4 regions of the Buttiauxella cochleicola genome follow, and region 1 is predicted to be linked to each of the others. Evidence: predicted binding sites of a transcription regulator. Region 1 holds the regulator's gene; each other region holds the start of a gene.
What was found. The regulator sigma-54, encoded in region 1, starts transcription at its own class of promoters, with help from an activator protein. The targets are predictions, from matches to a motif close to GTTGGCACANNTTTCGCTNT.
Positions count from the first base shown of each region.

Region 2: a site for sigma-54 is predicted at 2,684-2,703, ahead of LVQ79_RS13175 (branched-chain amino acid ABC transporter substrate-binding protein). Genes of this name have one in related genera too.
Region 3: a site for sigma-54 is predicted at 2,747-2,766, ahead of norV (anaerobic nitric oxide reductase flavorubredoxin). Genes of this name have one in related genera too.
Region 4: a site for sigma-54 is predicted at 2,632-2,651, ahead of glnA (glutamate--ammonia ligase). Genes of this name have one in related genera too.

Region 1 covers NZ_JAJSOU010000019.1:7,050-12,038, forward strand. The annotation lists gene kdsD (arabinose-5-phosphate isomerase KdsD) at 1-131, shown strand, start outside; gene kdsC (3-deoxy-manno-octulosonate-8-phosphatase KdsC) at 148-714, shown strand; gene lptC (LPS export ABC transporter periplasmic protein LptC) at 711-1,286, shown strand; gene lptA (lipopolysaccharide ABC transporter substrate-binding protein LptA) at 1,255-1,815, shown strand; gene lptB (LPS export ABC transporter ATP-binding protein) at 1,822-2,547, shown strand; gene rpoN (RNA polymerase factor sigma-54) at 2,652-4,085, shown strand; gene hpf (ribosome hibernation promoting factor) at 4,108-4,395, shown strand; gene ptsN (PTS IIA-like nitrogen regulatory protein PtsN) at 4,474-4,965, shown strand.
Region 2 covers NZ_JAJSOU010000008.1:199,275-204,263, forward strand. The annotation lists gene LVQ79_RS13155 (RluA family pseudouridine synthase) at 1-22, opposite strand, end outside; gene LVQ79_RS13160 (Gfo/Idh/MocA family protein) at 202-1,185, shown strand; gene LVQ79_RS13165 (MBL fold metallo-hydrolase) at 1,319-2,110, opposite strand; tRNA gene LVQ79_RS13170 (tRNA-Asn) at 2,263-2,338, opposite strand; gene LVQ79_RS13175 (branched-chain amino acid ABC transporter substrate-binding protein) at 2,866-3,987, shown strand; gene LVQ79_RS13180 (ABC transporter permease subunit) at 4,129-4,989, shown strand, end outside.
Region 3 covers NZ_JAJSOU010000003.1:154,689-159,677, reverse strand. The annotation lists gene pdeB (cyclic di-3',5'-guanosine monophosphate phosphodiesterase PdeB) at 1-1,076, shown strand, start outside; gene norR (nitric oxide reductase transcriptional regulator NorR) at 1,082-2,596, opposite strand; gene norV (anaerobic nitric oxide reductase flavorubredoxin) at 2,815-4,254, shown strand; gene norW (NADH:flavorubredoxin reductase NorW) at 4,251-4,989, shown strand, end outside.
Region 4 covers NZ_JAJSOU010000015.1:12,590-17,578, forward strand. The annotation lists gene glnL (nitrogen regulation protein NR(II)) at 1-1,035, opposite strand, end outside; gene glnA (glutamate--ammonia ligase) at 1,169-2,578, opposite strand; gene typA (ribosome-dependent GTPase TypA) at 2,922-4,748, shown strand; gene yihX (glucose-1-phosphatase) at 4,902-4,989, shown strand, end outside.

The DNA.
Region 1 (4,989 bases):
CAACGTTATTGGCGGTTGATGCACTGAACTTGATGCAGTCCCGCCATATAACCTCAGTACTGGTTGCAGATGGCGAGCAACTACTGGGTGTGGTACATATGCATGACATGCTACGCGCAGGCGTGGTTTAACAAAGGATTAGCCTTAATGAGTAACCATGAAGCGTCTCTTGCCACTTGTTATGGGCCGGTAAGCACGCGCGTGATGGAGCAGGCAGCAAACGTGCGCCTGCTTATTTTAGACGTTGACGGTGTAATGTCTGACGGCCTGATTTATATGGGTAATAGCGGCGAAGAGCTGAAAGCATTCAACGTCCGTGATGGCTATGGAATTCGCTGTGCACTAACCTCTAATATCGAAGTGGCGATTATTACTGGCCGGAAAGCAAAACTTCTTGAGGACAGGTGCGAAACGCTTGGCATCACCCATCTTTATCAAGGGCAATCTGACAAGCTGCTGGCTTTTCAGGATCTATTAGATAAGCTCGCCATTCCAGCTGAGCAAGTGGCTTATGTCGGGGATGATTTAATCGACTGGCCTGTAATGGCTAAAGTAGGCTTGAGTGTCGCGGTTGCGGATGCTCATCCTTTACTTATTCCTCGTGCCGACTACGTTACACGTATTGCTGGCGGACGAGGAGCAGTACGCGAAGTCTGCGATCTCCTTTTACTGGCTCAAGGAAAGCTTGATGAGGCCAAAGGGCTATCTATATGAGTAAGACCAGACGTTGGGTTATCATCCTGCTTTCATTGCTGGCACTGGTATTGATTGGTGTAAATCTGGTCGATAAAGACACTGTTGCACCACAAACAGTGAATAGTAACGAGCCAACCTATAAAAGTGAACATTCTACGACCCTCGCCTACAGTCCTGAAGGGGCTTTAAATTACCGGCTGGTCGCAGAACACGTTGAATACTTTTCCGATACCGCTGTTTCGTGGTTCACCAATCCGGTGATGACACAGTACGACGAAAACAAAGTAGCAACCTGGTCATTACGGGCAGATCGCGCCAAACTGACTAACGATCGGATGCTGTATTTGTACGGAAATGTGGTGCTGACAGCCCTGACACCAGATTCACAGCTACGCAAAATTACCACGGACAATGCGCAGGTTAATTTAGTCACTCAGGATGTTGCCTCTGATGACCAGGTAACCTTGTACGGAACCAGCTTTAACTCTACCGGCCTCAAAATGCGTGGAAACTTACGCAGCAAAAATGCCGAGCTGATTGAAAAGGTTAGAACATCCTATGAAATCCAGAATAAACAAACTCAGCCGTAATTTAGTACTGACCAGTACGCTTTTAGCCGCCAGTTTTTCGGCATTTGCGCTGACCGGTGATACCGATCAGCCGATTCACATTGAATCTGACCAACAGTCGCTGGATATGCAAGGCAACGTCGTCACCTTCACCGGCAATGTGATCGTGACGCAAGGCAGTATCAAAATTAACGCCGATAAAGTCGTTGTAACCCGCCCAGGCGGTGAACAAGGCAAAGAAGTGATTGATGGTTATGGTAACCCCGCCACTTTCTATCAGATGCAGGATAGCGGTAAGCCTGTAAGCGGCCACTCAGCGACCATGCACTATGAGTTACAAAACGACTTTGTGGTTCTGACCGGTAATGCATATCTGGAACAGGTAGATAGCAATATCAAGGGTGACAAAATTACCTATCTGGTTAAAGAACAGAAGATGCAGGCCTTTAGCGAAAAAGGTAAACGTGTCACCACCGTTCTGGTTCCTTCTCAGTTGCAGAAGAAAGACGGCAAAGCTGCTCCAGCACCTGCCCCGAAAAAGAGTAACTAATTCGTTATGGCTACTTTAATTGCAAAACATCTCGCCAAAGCCTACAAAGGCCGCCGCGTTGTTGAAGATGTCAGCCTGACCGTTAAATCAGGTGAAATTGTCGGTTTACTTGGACCTAACGGTGCAGGCAAAACCACGACTTTTTACATGGTTGTTGGCATTGTTCCGCGTGATGCTGGCAACATCATTATTGATGACGAAGACATTAGTCTTCTGCCGCTTCATGCTCGCGCACGTCGTGGGATTGGGTATTTACCGCAAGAAGCGTCAATTTTCCGTCGTTTGAGCGTGTTCGATAACTTGATGGCAGTCCTGCAAATTCGTGATGACCTTAGCGCTGAACAGCGTGAAGACCGCGCGAATGAGTTGATGGAAGAGTTTCACATTGAGCATTTGCGCAATAACCTCGGGCAGTCTCTGTCTGGTGGTGAGCGCCGTCGTGTTGAAATTGCCCGCGCTTTGGCTGCAAACCCGAAATTTATTCTTTTGGACGAACCTTTTGCAGGTGTTGACCCAATCTCCGTCATCGACATCAAGCGGATTATCGAGCACTTGCGCGATAGCGGGCTTGGTGTGCTGATTACTGACCATAACGTACGCGAAACGTTGGCCGTGTGTGAACGAGCCTATATCGTAAGCCAGGGCCAGTTAATTGCCCATGGCACGCCTGCGGAAATCCTGGAAGATGAGCATGTTAAGCGCGTCTATCTGGGCGAAGAGTTCAGACTCTGATAGGGTAGGAAGTATAATTATTAATACTCTGGGTAATTCGAGTTGCCCACGTTCCTGCAACTTGAAGTATGCCGGGTATATACCTGAGGAAGCTCGCTCTGAATATGAAGCAAGGTTTGCAATTACGGCTTAGCCAACAACTTGCTATGACTCCACAGTTACAGCAGGCAATTCGCCTGTTGCAGCTGTCAACGTTAGAGCTGCAGCAAGAACTCCAACAAGCCCTGGAAAGTAACCCACTGCTTGAGCAAACCGATCTGCATGAAGAAATTGAAACTCAGGAAGTTCGTGAAAATGAAGCTTTAGACACTCGTGAGGCGCTTGAACAAAAAGAGATGCCTGACGAATTGCCGTTAGATACCAGCTGGGACGAAATCTATACCGCCGGTTCCCCATCGGGCGCCGGTTCAGATTATAGTGACGATGAGTTGCCGATTTATCAGGGGGAAACGACTCAGTCACTCCAGGATTACCTGATGTGGCAGGTCGATTTAACCCCGTTCTCTGATACCGACACTGCCATTGCGACATCTATTGTTGATGCCGTTGACGAAATGGGCTATCTCACGGTTTCGCTGGAAGAAATTCTGGAAAGCATGGGCGATGAAGAAATCACCATCGACGAAGTGGAGGCGGTACTTAAACGCGTCCAGCGTTTTGATCCTGTTGGAGTTGCCGCACGCGATCTACGCGATTGCTTACTCATCCAGCTTTCTCAATTTGCCCGTGAAACACCGTGGCTGACCGAGGCACGACTGATTGTCAGCGATCATCTGGATCTGCTCGCCAATCATGATTTCCGTAGCCTGATGCGCGTCACTCGCCTGAAAGAAGAAGTTCTGAAAGAGGCAATGTGCCTGATTCAGTCTCTTGATCCACGCCCAGGCCAATCGATTCAAACCAGTGAACCCGAATATGTCATTCCCGATATTCTGGTCAAAAAGATTCAGGGGCGCTGGACGGTAGAATTAAACGCCGACAGCATTCCACGCCTTAAAATCAATCAGCAGTACGCTGCGATGGGTACCAATGCCCGCAATGACAGCGACTCGCAATTTATTCGCAGTAACCTGCAAGAAGCGAAGTGGTTGATTAAAAGTCTTGAAAGTCGCAACGATACGCTGCTGCGCGTCAGTCGCTGTATCGTTGAGCAGCAACAAGGTTTTTTTGAGCACGGCGAAGAGCACATGAAACCGATGGTTCTTGCTGATATCGCCCAGGTAGTCGAGATGCATGAATCGACTATTTCCCGTGTGACCACGCAAAAATATTTGCACAGTCCACGCGGCATTTTTGAATTGAAGTATTTCTTCTCCAGCCATGTGAATACCGAAGGCGGAGGCGAAGCCTCCTCTACGGCGATTCGGGCACTGGTGAAGAAATTAATTGCTGCGGAAAACCCAGCGAAACCTCTGAGTGATAGCAAGTTAACGACTATGCTATCCGATCAGGGGATCATGGTGGCACGCCGCACTGTTGCGAAGTACCGAGAGTCTTTATCCATACCACCGTCAAATCAGCGTAAACAGCTGGTATGACTTAACCGATAAGGAAGACACTATGCAGCTCAACATTACAGGACATAACGTCGAAATCACTGACGCACTGCGCGATTTTGTGAGTACGAAGTTTGCCAAACTGGAGCAGTACTTCGATAGAATTAACCAAGTCTACATTGTGTTAAAAGTGGAAAAAGTCACGCATATTGCCGATGCAACGCTTCATGTGAATGGTGGTGAAATCCATGCAAGCTCTGATGGCCAGGATATGTATGCGGCAATTGATGGCTTAATTGATAAACTGGCGCGCCAGTTAACCAAACATAAAGATAAACTAAAACAACACTGATAATCCGGGCAACTGTTCCAGCATAGACGGCTCGTTACTTAACGGGCCGTTAGCATAACAGGGTGCTTAGGTGAACTTATGATGAACAACGATTCTGCTCTACAACTTAGTAATGTCCTGAACAAGGAATGTACTCGTACCAACGTACATTGCCAGAGTAAAAAACGTGCACTGGAAATCATCAGTGAGCTGGCAGCAAAGCAACTCGGCCTGCCACCACAAGTGGTTTTTGAAGCCGTGCTGACGCGCGAACGTATGGGGAGCACCGGTATCGGTAACGGTATCGCTATACCTCATGGGAAGCTGGAAGAAGATACCACCCGCGCCGTTGGGGTGTTTATTAAACTGGAGACCCCGATCGCATTTGATGCGATTGATAACCAGCCTGTAGACCTCATGTTTGCGCTGCTTGTACCTGCGGATCAAACAAAAACGCATTTGCACACTTTATCTCTGGTGGCAAAGCGTCTGGCAGACAAAACAATTTGTCGACGCCTGCGTTCTGCGCAAAGCGATGAAGAGCTTTATCAGATCATTACCGAAACAGAAAATGGTAGTGAAAGTGAATAATCTGGCTGTGGTTGTGTTGAAATC
Region 2 (4,989 bases), on a different contig from region 1:
AGGTATCGATAATCGTAGACATCAGGCTGCCTGGAGGGTGAGTGGGAGCGGATGATAACGAATTTTAAACCGTCAGGCGAATCTGGTTATTCGCTTTGTCATGCAGGTTGGCTTTGTAATTTCGATTTTCGAATAACTCGTTGAAACTGATGTGACTCGGCGTTATTTTTTACAACATCAAAACAGTTAATGGTCATTAAAATGAAAAAAATCCGTTGGGGCATCATTGGTACAGGAACGATTGCTAAAAAATTCGCCGGGACTCTGGGTTACTTATCAGATGAGTGTGAATTTGTTGGTGTAGCCTCACGCTCTATTGAAAATGCAGAAGCTTTTGCAAAGCAATATGGTGCGAAGAAAGCCTTTGGCAGTTATCAGGAACTGGCGCAGAGTGCTGATATAGATGCAGTGTATATCGCAACGCCGCACAACTCACATTATGAAAATAGCTTACTGTGTTTAAAAAATAACAAGCATGTTTTATGTGAAAAAAGCTTCACAATTGATGTAAGCCAGGCTGAACATTTATTTAAACAAGCCTCTGACAATAGCTTGTTTATTATGGAAGCGTTCTGGACGAAATTCTTACCGGCATATGCGGAAATACATAAAATTTTAAACAGTGGCCAACTGGGAGATGTGGTTAATATAGCTGCAGATTTTGGCATCAACCCGCCTGGTAGCAGAAATGATCGTAAAATAAACCCTGAGCTTGCGGGCGGTGCACTTTATGATGTGGGGATTTACGTTATTGGTATTACCTGCATGCTGTTGGGATATGAACCTAAAAGCGTTGCCTCTAATGCCGTGTTATCTGACGGTGGAGTCGATCTGTCAAGTTTCTACTTTATGCAGTATGAAAGTGGGCAAGTTGCTTTGCTAAGCTCATCCGTAGAAGCATTGTCACGCCAGCAAGCGGTCATTCAATGTAAAAATGGCTATATTGTTATCGATACACCACACGCTGCAAATGGATTTACGGTTTACCAGAATGACAATAAAAAAGAGTATAACTTCCCGTTTGATTTCGATGGCTTCGAGTATCAATTAAGGCACACCAACGATTGTATTCGCCAGGGGAAAACGGCGAGTGACATAATGAAACCACATGACACAATCGCCGTATTAAAAATTATGGATAATATGCGTAAAGAATGGGGTATGAAATTCCCCTTTGAAATCTAGTTTGACCCGTTGAAATAAAACCCGGAAGTGAGTCTTCATTTCCGGACCCAACACAACCGCCAGGTTTATGACTAAGCCCTTGATGATTTTCTAACAACGAGTTTTAAACCAGCTAGCGAATCTGGCTATATCGTTAACTGAGGCAGGCAATATACTTTTCGCCTGAACGGCGGACTATCTCATCCGCATTTTTTGCGATCTCCTTTCCTTCAAACGCGCCATAGAGATTCGAAAATTTCAGGCAATCCAATTGGCGGATAATGTTACCGACCGTCGCTGCTGGCAGCGGTAGCATATTGGGATAGCTCCACATGAAAGACACCGCATCCGCGCCCGGGGTGACCTGGACAGTGTCCCCACAAAGCAGCATTCCTTCATCTTTTGCCCAGTGCAGAACGCTGCTGCCGGCGAAATGCCCACCGAGCCGTAATAGAGTGACGTCAGTGACCAGTTTAAGGGTGTTACCTTCCCAAAGGGTAATCCACGGACTATCGCGCATGATCCACTGGCTATCGCTGGCATGAAGGTAAATCGGGGCTTCAAACTCGGCGGCCCAATCCTGCATGGTGCTGTAGAAATGAGGATGCGATATGGCGATAGCTTTGAGACCGCCGAGTGAATGAATCAGCGTTTTTGTGGCGTCATCGAGCGTGGCAATGCAATCCCACAGAATATTACCTTCCGGCGTTCGCAGAAGAAAAGCGCGTTGACCGATCGCAAACTCAGGCACAGTTTGAATGCTGAAGAGGTGGGTTTCGTGCTGTTTCCATGTATTGGTATGTGAACTAAAAAGGCTGTCAGAATCGACCCATTGCTGCCCCCTCACGGGTAGATACTGACGCTCATCTTTGCAGATTTTGCAATGTGCCGGGTGGGAAGCGCTGGCCTCATAGGATGTGCCGCAGGCTTTGCATAACGTGATCATTGAGTCGTCCTCTCTGTTCTGGTGTCTTTTAAAACACAGTCAGCCTGGCACAACGGTACATATGGATGTGCCAGTTAGTGCTGCGAGAGAATTATAGAAACCCACAAAAACAAAAAAGCCCGCTTAAGTTTCCTTAAGCGGGCTCTCGAATTTGGCTCCTCTGACTGGACTCGAACCAGTGACATACGGATTAACAGTCCGCCGTTCTACCGACTGAACTACAGAGGAATCGGTTAACGGGGCGCATATTAACGATTCGAGGGGGGCATGTCAAAGGGTTCACGAAAAAGTTTTTTGTTTGCTCTTTTTATAGTCAAGATGTTGAGTATTAAGGCGAATTTGTCTTATCTGCAATCAGTAAATACAAATCACGCTCCGGCCCATTTCTCCGCTCAATAGTAACCATTATTTATCTATGGACTATGTTGGTGCAAAGACGCATAAATCTTGAACACCACAGCTTTATTGTTAAGCAGATGTGATCCCCGCTGTAAATTCATTGCGTTGTACCGGAGCGCATTAAACGGCGCTCTATACTCAAATAAGTCTGAATCCAGGCACCGGGTGGCCAAATCTGGCAACCATTTTGCTTAATGTTCAAGGCTGTGAAAATCGTAAGGAAACCCCGTAAGGAAACCTCGCTGTAACCACAGGAAATTGACTGGATAGTGCATTTTGTTCGCGTTTTTGCTTTTGAAATGGCTCTTACACCGTTTTGCATAAACCTCTTTGCTGATTTGCTAAGGAACATACAAATGTCGCTGAAATTGATCAGAAGTCCTCTTTCTCTGGTGTTGGCTGGTTGTCTGGTAACGGCGTTTTCCGCCCATGCCGATATTGTCATTGGTGTCGCAGGGCCGTTTACCGGGCCGAACGCGACTTATGGTGATCAGTACTGGCATGGCGCGACTCAGGCCGCCGAAGATATTAATGCTGCCGGTGGGATTAACGGCGAAAAAATCAAACTGGTGCAGGGCGATGACGCCTGTGAACCAAAACAGGCGGTTTCCGTCGCTAACCGTTTGGTCGACCAGGACAAAGTGAAGGCTGTGGTCGGCCATTTCTGTTCTTCATCTACTATGCCTGCCTCGGAGGTTTACAACGATGCGGGCATTCTCGCCATCACTCCCGGATCGACCAACCCGCTCATCACCGAGCGTAAAATGAACGATATGTTCCGCATGTGCGGTCGTGATGACCAACAGGGGCAGGTCGCCAGCGATTTCATTATCGATAAGCTCAAAGCCAAACGAGTGGTGATCATTCACGATAAAGACACTTACGGGCAGGGGCTGGCGGATGCTACCAAAGCGGCACTCGCGAAACGTGGCGTTAATGATGTGATGTACGAAGGTCTGTCACGTGGCGAAAAAGATTTTAATGCGCTGGTCACCAAAATCAGTGCGCAAAAACCAGACGTGGTGTTCTTCGGCGGTTGCCACCCGGAAGCGGGGCCACTTGTACGCCAGATGCGTGAGCAGGGTGTACAGGCTAAATTCTTCTCCGGCGACTGCATCGTGAACGAAGAGATGGTGACTGCGGCAGGCGGCCCGCAATATACCAACGGTATTTACATGACCTTCGGTAAAGATCCTCGCTTGATCCCTGATGGCAAAGCGGTAATCGACAAATTCCGCGCCAGCAAATTTGAACCTGAAGGTTACACCCTCTATTCCTACGCTTCTGTTCAGGCCATTGCTGCGGCATTTAAAGCCACTGGCGGTACAGATTCAGCCAAAGCCAGCGCCTGGCTGAAAGCAAACCCGGTGGATACCGTGATGGGCAAAAAAGCCTGGGATGATAAAGGCGACCTGAAAGTCTCCGACTATGTCGTCTACCAGTGGGATGACAAAGGAAAATATAAAGAAGTCCAATAATATCGGGATTTGTAGGGGGGATAAGCGGTAGCGTCATCCACCATTTTCGCCTTTCATTGCTGGTGAAAGTGTCGGGTGACGCTGCGCTTACCCGACCTACAAAAGAAGCTTGTCCGCCGCGCTAAAAGAGATTGCCTGCCTATGGACGCATTCTTCCTGCAACAATTGATCAATGGCGTAACGCTAGGTTCCGTCTACGGGTTGATAGCTATTGGCTACACCATGGTTTACGGCATTATTGGCATGATTAACTTCGCCCACGGCGAAGTGTATATGATCTCCGCTTATCTGTGCGCCATCGGGCTTGCGCTGCTTTCGTTCTTTGGTTTGCAGTCGTTTCCTTTACTCATTCTCGGCACGCTGGTGTTCACCATAGTGGTGACGGGCGTGTACGGCTGGACCATCGAGCGCATCGCTTATAAACCGCTGCGCAACTCTACCCGTTTAGCACCGCTGATTTCCGCAATCGGCATGTCGTTAATCCTGCAAAACTACGCGCAAATCAGCCAGGGGCCGCGTCAACAGGGTATTCCAACCATGCTTGATGGTGTGTTCCGTTTTCATATTGGTGAAGGATTTGTGCAAATCACCTACACCAAAGTGTTCATCCTGATTGCTTCGTTTGCTGGCATGTTGCTGCTGACCTGGATTATCGGCAATACCAAACTGGGGCGCATGTGCCGGGCGGTGCAGCAAGACCGCAAGATGGCCTCAATTCTGGGGATTAATACCGACCGTATTATTTCGATTGTGTTTGTGATTGGTGCGTCCATGGCGGGGCTGGCGGGTGTGCTTATCACCATGAACTACGGCACTTTCGATTTCTACGCCGGTTTTATTATCGGTATTAAAGCGTTCACCGCGGCGGTGTTAGGTGGGATTGGTTCATTACCCGGCGCGATGCTTGGCGGGCTGATTCTGGGGATTGCTGAGGCGCAATTCTCCGGCATGGTGAATTCCGATTACAAAGATGTGTTCTCGTTTGGGCTACTGGTGGTGATC
Region 3 (4,989 bases), on a different contig from region 1:
CCTTTGGTAATCACACGCTAAATATTGCGATGATTGGGCTACATAATAATCAGCTTATTGCCAGCAACAGTCGATATATTTCTGAGACATGGCACGAAGCGCTGGAAAAAGGTACGGACGAATTTCAGAGCAACGACAATTTCTATGTGATTCGCCGGGATAATAATCTTGGCCTGGCTATGATTGCCTGGGCGTCAATGGAACCCATGACGACCGCCTGGTATAAGCAATTGTTTATCTGGCTACCAGTAGGCTTAATTATAAGCCTCGTTGCAGGTGGACTCTTAATTCGTATTTTGCGTCGGTTGTTATCGCCTCGTAACAGGCTGATGGATGCTATCAAAAACAATGAATTTAGCGTGGTTTATCAACCTATTGTTCATCTTCAAAGCGGCGAAATTGTCGGCGCGGAAGCCTTAATTCGTTGGCAGCAACAAGATGGCTCAATGTTAAACCCGGATGTGTTTATCCCACTGGCGGAGCAAACCGGGTTGGTAACACAATTAACAGAGCTGGTCATTAAGCGCATTTTCCTCGAGTTGGGCGACTGGTTAAGCAAGCACCCTCACTATCATATTTCTGTGAACATGGGTGTTCAGGATGCCCGTAGCCTGCATATTCTTGATATTACTCGTCCGTACCTGGCACGTTATTCAGTTAATCCAAAACAAATAGCATTTGAGATTACTGAACGTGGATTTTCTGATCCGAAAATTACGGCACCGATTATCGCGAAATATCGAAAGGCCGGGCATGCCATCTATATTGATGATTTTGGAACCGGTTATTCCAGCCTGAGTTATTTACAAGATCTCGATGTTGATACCCTTAAAATAGATAAATCATTCGTCGATGCCCTCGAATATAAAAATGTCACTCCGCATATTATTGAAATGGCAAAGGCTCTGGGGATTTTGATGGTGGCCGAAGGCATTGAAACCCCTAGCCAGGCGGCATGGCTACGCAAACAGGGTGTGCAGTACGGACAGGGCTGGTTCTTCAGTAAAGCCCTGCCTAAAAATGAATTTATCGAGTGGGTAGCAAGCTCTTGTGCCAGGAAATCAAAAATCCCCTGAAAAAACTACTTCACACCGAGACGTTTCGCCAGGCGGTGTAAATTAGCAACATCTAACTGCAACTGCCGGGCACTCGCAGCCCAATTCCCCACATTAGCCTCCAGCGTGCTGATAATAATCCGCCGCTGGAAATCATCAGTCGCCGTCCGCAAGTTATCGACCTCAGCCACGCGGGCAACAGCTGTACTAGCAGGTTTCGCTTCAGTATCTGTTAGTTGAAAATGTTGTGGTTCCAACCAGATTTCGCCATCTGGTTTACCGGAGCGCGCAAGCACAGTGGCGCGATAAAGAGCATGCTCCAGCTCGCGAATATTTCCAGGCCAGTCATATCGACGCAGTAATTCCCGAGCGCCATCCGTCAAGGCGACCTGTTTCAGCCCCATTTTTACGCGGCTTTGCTCGCAGAAAAACCCGGCTAATAGAGTGATGTCATCTCCGCGCTCACGTAGCGGTGGAACATGCAGTGGGAAGACGCTTAAACGATGGAATAGATCGGCACGAAAATCACCTGACAGTACGTGCTGCTTTAAGTCGCGATTGGTCGCTGCCAGCACCCGCACATTTACCCTTTGGCTGCTGTCATCGCCCACACGCTGAATATCGCCATACTGTAAAACTCGCAATAATTTTGCCTGTAACGTTAATGGCAGCTCCCCTATTTCATCGAGGAATAGCGTGCCGTTATCCGCCATTTCAAATTTGCCGGTTCGATGATGAATAGCCCCGGTAAATGCCCCCTTTACGTGACCGAACAGTTCACTTTCCGCCACGCTTTCCGGCAGTGCCGCACAGTTGAGATACACCAGAGGATTTGCGGCACGTGCCGACCCACTGTGAATGGCACGCGCCACTAGCTCTTTCCCAACACCCGTCTCCCCCGTTATCAGCACATTCAGGTCAGAACCGGCGACAATTTCTATCTCTTTCTTAAGCTGCATAATCCCAGTAGACAAGCCCACCATCTCGGCGCTGCTGGTTTTGCTCGTAATGGGAGTGGAGACAACCGCAGGCGTTTGGTTTTCAAGCTGTTCCATCAGCAAGGCGTTATTCAAAGCACCTGCTGCCAATACGCTAATTAAGCGCAACTCTTCATCGCTGAAATGATCGAACTGCAAAGGGTCCATTCCATCCACTGTTAATGCACCTATCAGGTTCTGATCGGCAAATAGTGGCAGCCCAAGACAGGCATGGACTTTTAAATCGGTATGGTCAGGAATGAGCCCATCGTAAGGATCGGGTAATTCGCTGTCCGCCGGGAAACGCACCACATCGCCTGCGCGCGCAATAGCTTCAAGACGTGGATGTTCATCCAGATCAAACCGCCGCCCGAGCACATCCTGCGCCAGGCCATCAATCGCCAGCGGGCGAAACTGCCGCGCTTCGTAACGCAACAACGCCGTGGCATCACCACCCAAAAGCTGGCGCAGCGTCCGAATCAAACGCGCGAAACGATCCTGATGAGAAATGCCGCTTTGCAGGTCAATGGCAATGTTGGCAAGGGATGTAATTGAAAGGCTCATAAGCGGCTCCAGACGACGATTCGGCTAACTTAGCCCTTGGTAGTCAAAAAGACAATTAAATTGTCAAAAAGACAAATACCGGCATTGTCATTTTGACAATCAAAAGTTAAACAGAAATAAAAATATTCATATTAATCAATATCATAAAAAGTTGGCACGCCGTTTGTAATACATCTAATACGAGCACTGTTTTTTCATTCTTTTTGAGGTACTGACAAATGGCTATTCAGGTTAAAAACAACATTCAATGGGTTGGTCAACGTGACTGGGAAGTGCGTGATTTTCACGGCACCGAATACAAAACGCTGAAAGGTAGCAGCTATAACAGTTACCTGATCCGTGAAGAAAAAACGGTGCTGATTGATACTGTCGACCATAAGTTTAGCCGTGAATTTGTGCAAAACCTGGCGGCTGAAATTGACCTGAATAGCCTTGATTACATCATCATTAACCACGCGGAAGAAGACCACGCGGGCGCGCTGACCGAGCTGATGTCGCGCATTCCCAACACGCCAATTTACTGCACTGCCAACGGCATCGATTCGATTAATGGCCACCACCATCACCCGGAGTGGAATTTCCACGTTGTGAAAACCGGCGACAGCCTCGATATCGGCAACGGCAAGCAGCTTATCTTCGTTGAAACGCCGATGCTGCACTGGCCGGACAGCATGATGACCTATATGACCGGCGACGCGGTGCTGTTCAGCAACGACGCCTTTGGTCAGCACTATTGCGATGAACATCTGTTTAACGATGAAGTCGACCAGGCTGAATTGTTCGAGCAGTGCCAGCGTTACTACGCCAACATTTTGACGCCGTTCAGCCGCCTGGTAACTCCCAAAATCACCGAAATTCTCGGCTTCAATCTGCCGGTAGATATGATTGCGACATCTCACGGTGTGGTATGGCGTGATAACCCAACACAAATCGTGGAGTTGTACTTAAAGTGGGCGGCTGATTATCAAGAAGATCGCATCACCATTTTCTACGACACCATGTCCAACAACACCCGCATGATGGCGGATGCAATTGCGCAAGGGATTACCGAAGTCGATCCCCGCGTGGCGGTGAAAATCTTTAACGTCGCCCGCCATGATAAAAACGAAGTTCTGACCAACGTGTTCCGCTCCAAGGGCGTGCTGGTCGGCACATCAACGATGAATAACGTGATGATGCCGAAAATTGCCGGGCTGGTTGAGGAGATGACTGGGCTGCGTTTTCGCAATAAGCGCGGCAGCGCGTTCGGCTCCCACGGCTGGAGCGGCGGCGCGGTTGATCGCTTGTCCACGCGTTTGCAGGATGCCGGTTTTGAAATGTCGCTAAGCCTGAAAGCGAAGTGGCGTCCGGATATCGACGCGCTGGAAATCTGCCGCGAACACGGTCGTGAAATCGCCCGCCAGTGGGCGTTAACGCCGCTCGCTTCTGCGCCCTTTGTAGCACCGCAAGAAAGCGTGGTTGAAAAGCCAGGCTGCGCCGATTTTGGCCCACGCATGCAATGCAGCGTTTGCCAGTGGATTTACGACCCAGAAACCGGCGAACCGATGCAGGATGTCGCGCCAGGAACGCCGTGGAGCGAAGTGCCGGACAGCTTCCTGTGCCCTGAATGCTCGCTTGGGAAAGACGTATTTGACGTGCTGGCAACGGAGGCAAAATGAAGCATGGCATTGTGATTATCGGTTCGGGCTTTGCCGCCCGCCAGCTGGTGAAAAATATCCGCAAACATGACGCGCAGGTACCGGTGCGCATGATTGCCGCCGACAGCATGGACGAATACAACAAGCCCGATCTCAGCCATGTTATCAGCCTGAATCAGCGTGCGGACGACCTCACCCGGCAGCGTGCCGGGGAGTTTGCCGAGCAGTTTAACGTAACGCTCAACGCCAACAGTTGGGTGTCAGAAATTAACGCTCGCGAACGCCTGGTGAAATGTGGCGACCAGCAATGGCAGTACGACAAACTGGTGCTGGCAACGGGTTCCCGCGCCCTTCTGCCGCCAATTGAAGGCAAAGAGCTGATGCTGACGCTCAACAGCCAGCAGGAATATCTGGCCTGTGAATCAACGCTGCGCGAGGCTAAACGCGTGATGATTCTGGGCGGTGGTTTGATTGGCACCGAACTGGCGATGGATTTTTGCCGCGCCGAGAAACAGGTGATTCTGGTGGATAACGCCGCCAGCCTGCTCGCCTCGTTGATGCCTGCGGAGGTTAGCAGCCGTTTGCAGCAGCGCCTGAACCAAATGGGCGTCGAACTGTTGTTTAATCAGCGGCTTGAATCACTCAGCCAAACGCCACAGGGAATTCATGCGGCATTGAGCAACGGGCGAATAGTCACCGTGGATGCCGTGGTAGCGGCGATTGGCCTGCGTCCAAACGTCGACCTGGCGCAGCACG
Region 4 (4,989 bases), on a different contig from region 1:
CAGGTAAACCGAAAACTCGGTATGGCCTGGCCAACTGTTAAATTCGATTTTTCCCGAATGCTGATCGATCAAGTTGCGTGCAATAGAAAGACCTAATCCTGTCCCTCCCTCACGTCCGCTCACCATTGGGTAGAATAGTGTGTCCTGCAGATGGGCCGGAATACCCGGACCGTTGTCTTCAATATCAATACGCGCAGCCAGGCGATAGCGAGTGCCGTGCAGAGTAAGCTGAAAAGCGGTACGCGTACGTAACACTATTTCGCCACCATCACTGCCCAGCGCCTGAAGCGCGTTACGCACAATATTCAGTAAAATCTGTTCAATTTGATCCGGGTCGTGCGCCAGTTCAGGCAAGCTTGGGTCGTAATCTCTTATCAGAGTGACATTCGCTGGCAACTCCATCGACACCAGTTTCATCACCCGTTCGGTGACTTTATGAATACTTTCTGTGACGTGCATGCCTGGTTGCTGCGGGCCTAACAGCCTGTCGACCAGATTACGTAAGCGGTCGGCTTGCTCAATAATCACTTTGGTGTATTCAGTGAGCGAAGGGTCCGGTAAGGCTTTAGCCAGAAGCTGCGCTGCACCGCGTAACCCGCCGAGAGGGTTTTTAATCTCATGAGCCAGCCCACGGACTAAGTCACGAGCGGCAATTTGCTGCGCTTGCTGTAGCTGCTCCTGACTTAAACGACGTTGGTTATCCATCGGCGCCATTTCCATCAGGATGAAACCTTCTGGTAAACGTTGTGCAGTCAGGGAAAGAATATGAGAGCGGCTATCAATAACCAGTGTGACTTCGTTATCGGTAAAGCCCTGGCCTGAGGTCAGGCTTTCCTGCATTAAGCCAACATTTAGCGAAAAGTAACTCAACAGTTCTGGTAGCGGTGTGCCGTAAAGTTTGCGCGAACTCTGCGCCAAAAGTTGCTGTGCCGCCGGGTTGGCGTAATGGACCGCCAGCTCGTCATCGACCAGTAAAATACTGTTGATTAAAGAATTCAGGATCTGCCCAGCATCGGGCAGTGTGCCGGTTGCCATACAGCAGTCTCCGATAATTTGCACTGTGATGGTGCATTATAGTTTCCTGGCGGCAAAAAACGTTGCTGCAACAGGTTATTTGTGGATAAAAAAGCCCATCAACGATGGGCTAAAATTGGAGATGACTACTTATTTAAACGCTGTAGTACAGCTCAAACTCAACTGGGTGCGGAGTCATACGCACACGGTCGTTTTCTTCCATACGCAGCGCGATATAAGCATCGATAGCTTCATCAGTGAACACGCCGCCCGCAGTCAGGAACTCGCGGTCTTCGTTCAGGCAGCTCAGTGCTTCTTCCAGAGAGCCAGCAACTTGTGGGATCTCTTTCGCTTCTTCTGGCGGCAGGTCGTACAGGTTTTTGTCCATTGCTTCACCCGGATGGATTTTGTTCTTGATACCATCAAGACCAGCCATCAGCAGCGCTGCGAAGCACAGGTACGGGTTAGCCGCTGGGTCCGGGAAGCGTACTTCGATACGACGTGCTTTCGGAGACGCAACAACTGGGATACGGATTGAAGCAGAACGGTTAGCTGCAGAGTAAGCCAGCATTACTGGAGCTTCGTAACCCGGGACCAGACGCTTGTAGGAGTTAGTAGTTGGGTTAGCCAAGGCGTTGATGGCTTTAGCGTGTTTGATAACACCGCCGATGTAGTACAGCGCTTGCTCAGACAGGCCAGCATATTTGTCACCAGCGAACAGGTTTACGCCGTTCTTAGCCAGGGACATATGGCAGTGCATACCAGAACCGTTATCGCCAAACATTGGTTTTGGCATAAAGGTCGCTGTTTTGCCGTAAGCATGAGCAACGTTGTGAACCACATATTTGTAGATCTGAATTTCATCTGCTTTTTTAGTCATGGTGTTGAAGCGGGTAGCCACTTCGTTCTGACCAGCAGTTGCTACTTCGTGGTGGTGAGCTTCAACAACCAGGCCCATTTGCTCCATAGTCAGACACATTGCAGAACGCAGGTCTTGTGCGGAGTCAACTGGTGGAACTGGGAAGTAACCGCCTTTAACCGCAGGACGGTGGCCTTTGTTGCCGCCTTCGTATTTGGTGCCGCTGTTCCATGCGCCTTCGATATCATCGATAGCAACGTGAGAACCGGAAATAGAGCTACCGAAACGAACGTCGTCGAACAGGAAGAACTCTGGTTCTGGCCCGAACAGTACGGTATCGGCGATGCCAGTAGAACGCAGGTAATCTTCAGCGCGCTTGGAAATGGAGCGTGGGTCGCGGTCATAACCCTGCATGGTGCCTGGCTCAAGAATGTCGCAACGAATGATCAGCGTAGAATCAGCGAAGAACGGGTCAATGACAGCAGTAGACGCATCTGGCATTAGAACCATGTCTGACTCGTTGATGCCTTTCCAGCCACCAATTGAAGAGCCATCAAACATTTTGCCTTCTTCGAAGAAGTCAGCAGTAACCTGATGAGCAGGGATAGTGACGTGCTGTTCTTTACCTTTGGTGTCAGTGAAGCGCAGATCAACAAACTTCACTTCGTGTTCATTCAGCATCGTCAAAACGTGTTCAGCGGACATACTTAACTCTCCCGGATTTGGTCATTGAATTGGCTTGTTGCCCTGAAATGATTAAAGCGAAATCTGTGCCAACTTTTAAATTACCCCAAAAAGGCGCTATCATGCGCACTATAGTGCAAAAGGGCTGCACCACGATGGATAGTTTGCACCAATGTAGTGCTTCAGTCTGAGATTTGAGCACCATATTGGTGCAATTTTCGTTGTGGCTCCCTTTTTTGCTCCGTGAAAGCGATCACAAACCATTACTTTTTACATTGTTTGTAAAAGTTCTTTGTGATCCTGTTATGTCCTTCGATTAATACGTGTACAATAACGCGCTATTTCTAATGCCTGAGGCAAAGTTGTGATCGAAAATCTGCGTAATATCGCCATCATCGCGCACGTTGACCATGGTAAAACTACCCTGGTTGATAAGCTGCTGCAGCAATCTGGTACTTTCAGTAACGAACGTGCTGAAGCCACTGAACGCGTGATGGACTCCAACGATTTGGAGAAAGAGCGTGGGATTACCATCCTCGCTAAAAACACCGCTATCAAATGGAATGACTACCGTATCAACATCGTTGATACCCCTGGGCACGCCGACTTCGGTGGTGAAGTTGAACGTGTAATGTCCATGGTAGACTCCGTTCTGCTGGTCGTTGACGCAATGGATGGCCCAATGCCGCAGACGCGCTTCGTAACTAAAAAGGCATTTGCCCACGGTTTGAAGCCAATTGTTGTAATCAACAAAGTTGACCGTCCTGGCGCGCGTCCTGACTGGGTTGTTGATCAGGTATTTGACCTGTTCGTTAACCTTGATGCGACCGACGAGCAGCTCGATTTCCCAATCATCTATGCATCAGCATTGATGGGTATCGCGGGTAACGATCACAATGAGATGGCGGAAGACATGACCCCGCTGTACCAGGCGATTGTTGACCACGTTAAAGCACCATCCGTTGACTCTGATGGTCCGTTCCAGATGCAAATCTCCCAGCTTGATTACAACAACTACGTTGGCGTTATCGGCATCGGTCGCATCAAACGCGGTAAAGTGAAGCCTAACCAGCAAATCACTATCATCGACAGCGAAGGTAAAACTCGTAACGGTAAAGTCGGTAAAGTACTGACTCACCTCGGTCTGGAGCGTATTGAATCCACCGAAGCTGAAGCCGGCGACATCATCGCGATTACCGGTCTGGGCGAGCTGAACATCTCCGACACCCTTTGCGATACGCAAAATGTTGAAGCGCTGCCAGCACTGTCTGTTGATGAACCAACTGTTACTATGTTCTTCAACGTCAACACCTCTCCGTTCTGTGGCAAAGAAGGTAAATTCGTTACCTCTCGTCAGATCCTTGACCGCCTGAACAAAGAGCTGGTGCACAACGTTGCACTGCGTGTTGAAGAAACCGAAGACGCGGATGCATTCCGTGTATCCGGTCGTGGCGAACTGCACCTGTCTGTGTTGATCGAAAACATGCGTCGTGAAGGCTTCGAACTGGCTGTGTCCCGTCCGAAAGTAATCAACCGTATGATCGATGGTCGTATGCAAGAGCCGTTCGAAAACGTGACTCTGGATATCGAAGAACAGCACCAGGGTTCTGTAATGCAGGCAATGGGTGAGCGTAAGGGCGATGTCAAAGACATGATCCCTGACGGCAAAGGCCGTATCCGTCTGGATTACCTGATCCCAGCACGTGGCCTGATCGGCTTCCGTACTGAGTTCATGACCATGACTTCTGGTACTGGTCTGCTGTACTCCACATTCAGCCACTACGACGACGTGAAACCAGGCGAAATCGGCCAGCGCCAGAACGGCGTGCTGATCTCTAATGGCCAGGGTAAAGCAGTCGCGTTTGCTCTGTTCAGCCTGCAGGACCGCGGTAAGCTGTTCCTGGGTCACGGTGCAGAAGTTTACGAAGGCCAGATCATCGGTATTCACAGTCGTTCTAACGACCTGACTGTAAACTGCCTGACCGGTAAGAAACTGACCAACATGCGTGCGTCCGGTACTGACGAAGCAACAACTCTGGTTCCTGCATTGAAGATGTCTCTGGAGCAGGCTCTGGAATTCATCGATGATGACGAACTGGTAGAAGTTACTCCGACTTCCGTACGTATTCGTAAGCGTCACCTGACTGAAAACGACCGCAAACGTGCGGGTCGTGGTAGCAAAGAAGCGTAAGTTTCTTTGCTGCAAAGCATTGAAGCCCTGCCTGTTTAGGCGGGGCTTTTTTTTGCTTAATAACTCGCAGAACCCGGATCGCCTTTTTATCAGCGATAGTCAAAGCTACCCTTTACCGCTACAGTTATTTGTCCATGCGCAAAGGAGAGGCTTATGCTGTATATCTTTGATTTAGGAAACGTCATCGTTGATATCGACTTCAACCGAGTAATGGGGGTCTGGAGCGATTACAGCCGTGTCC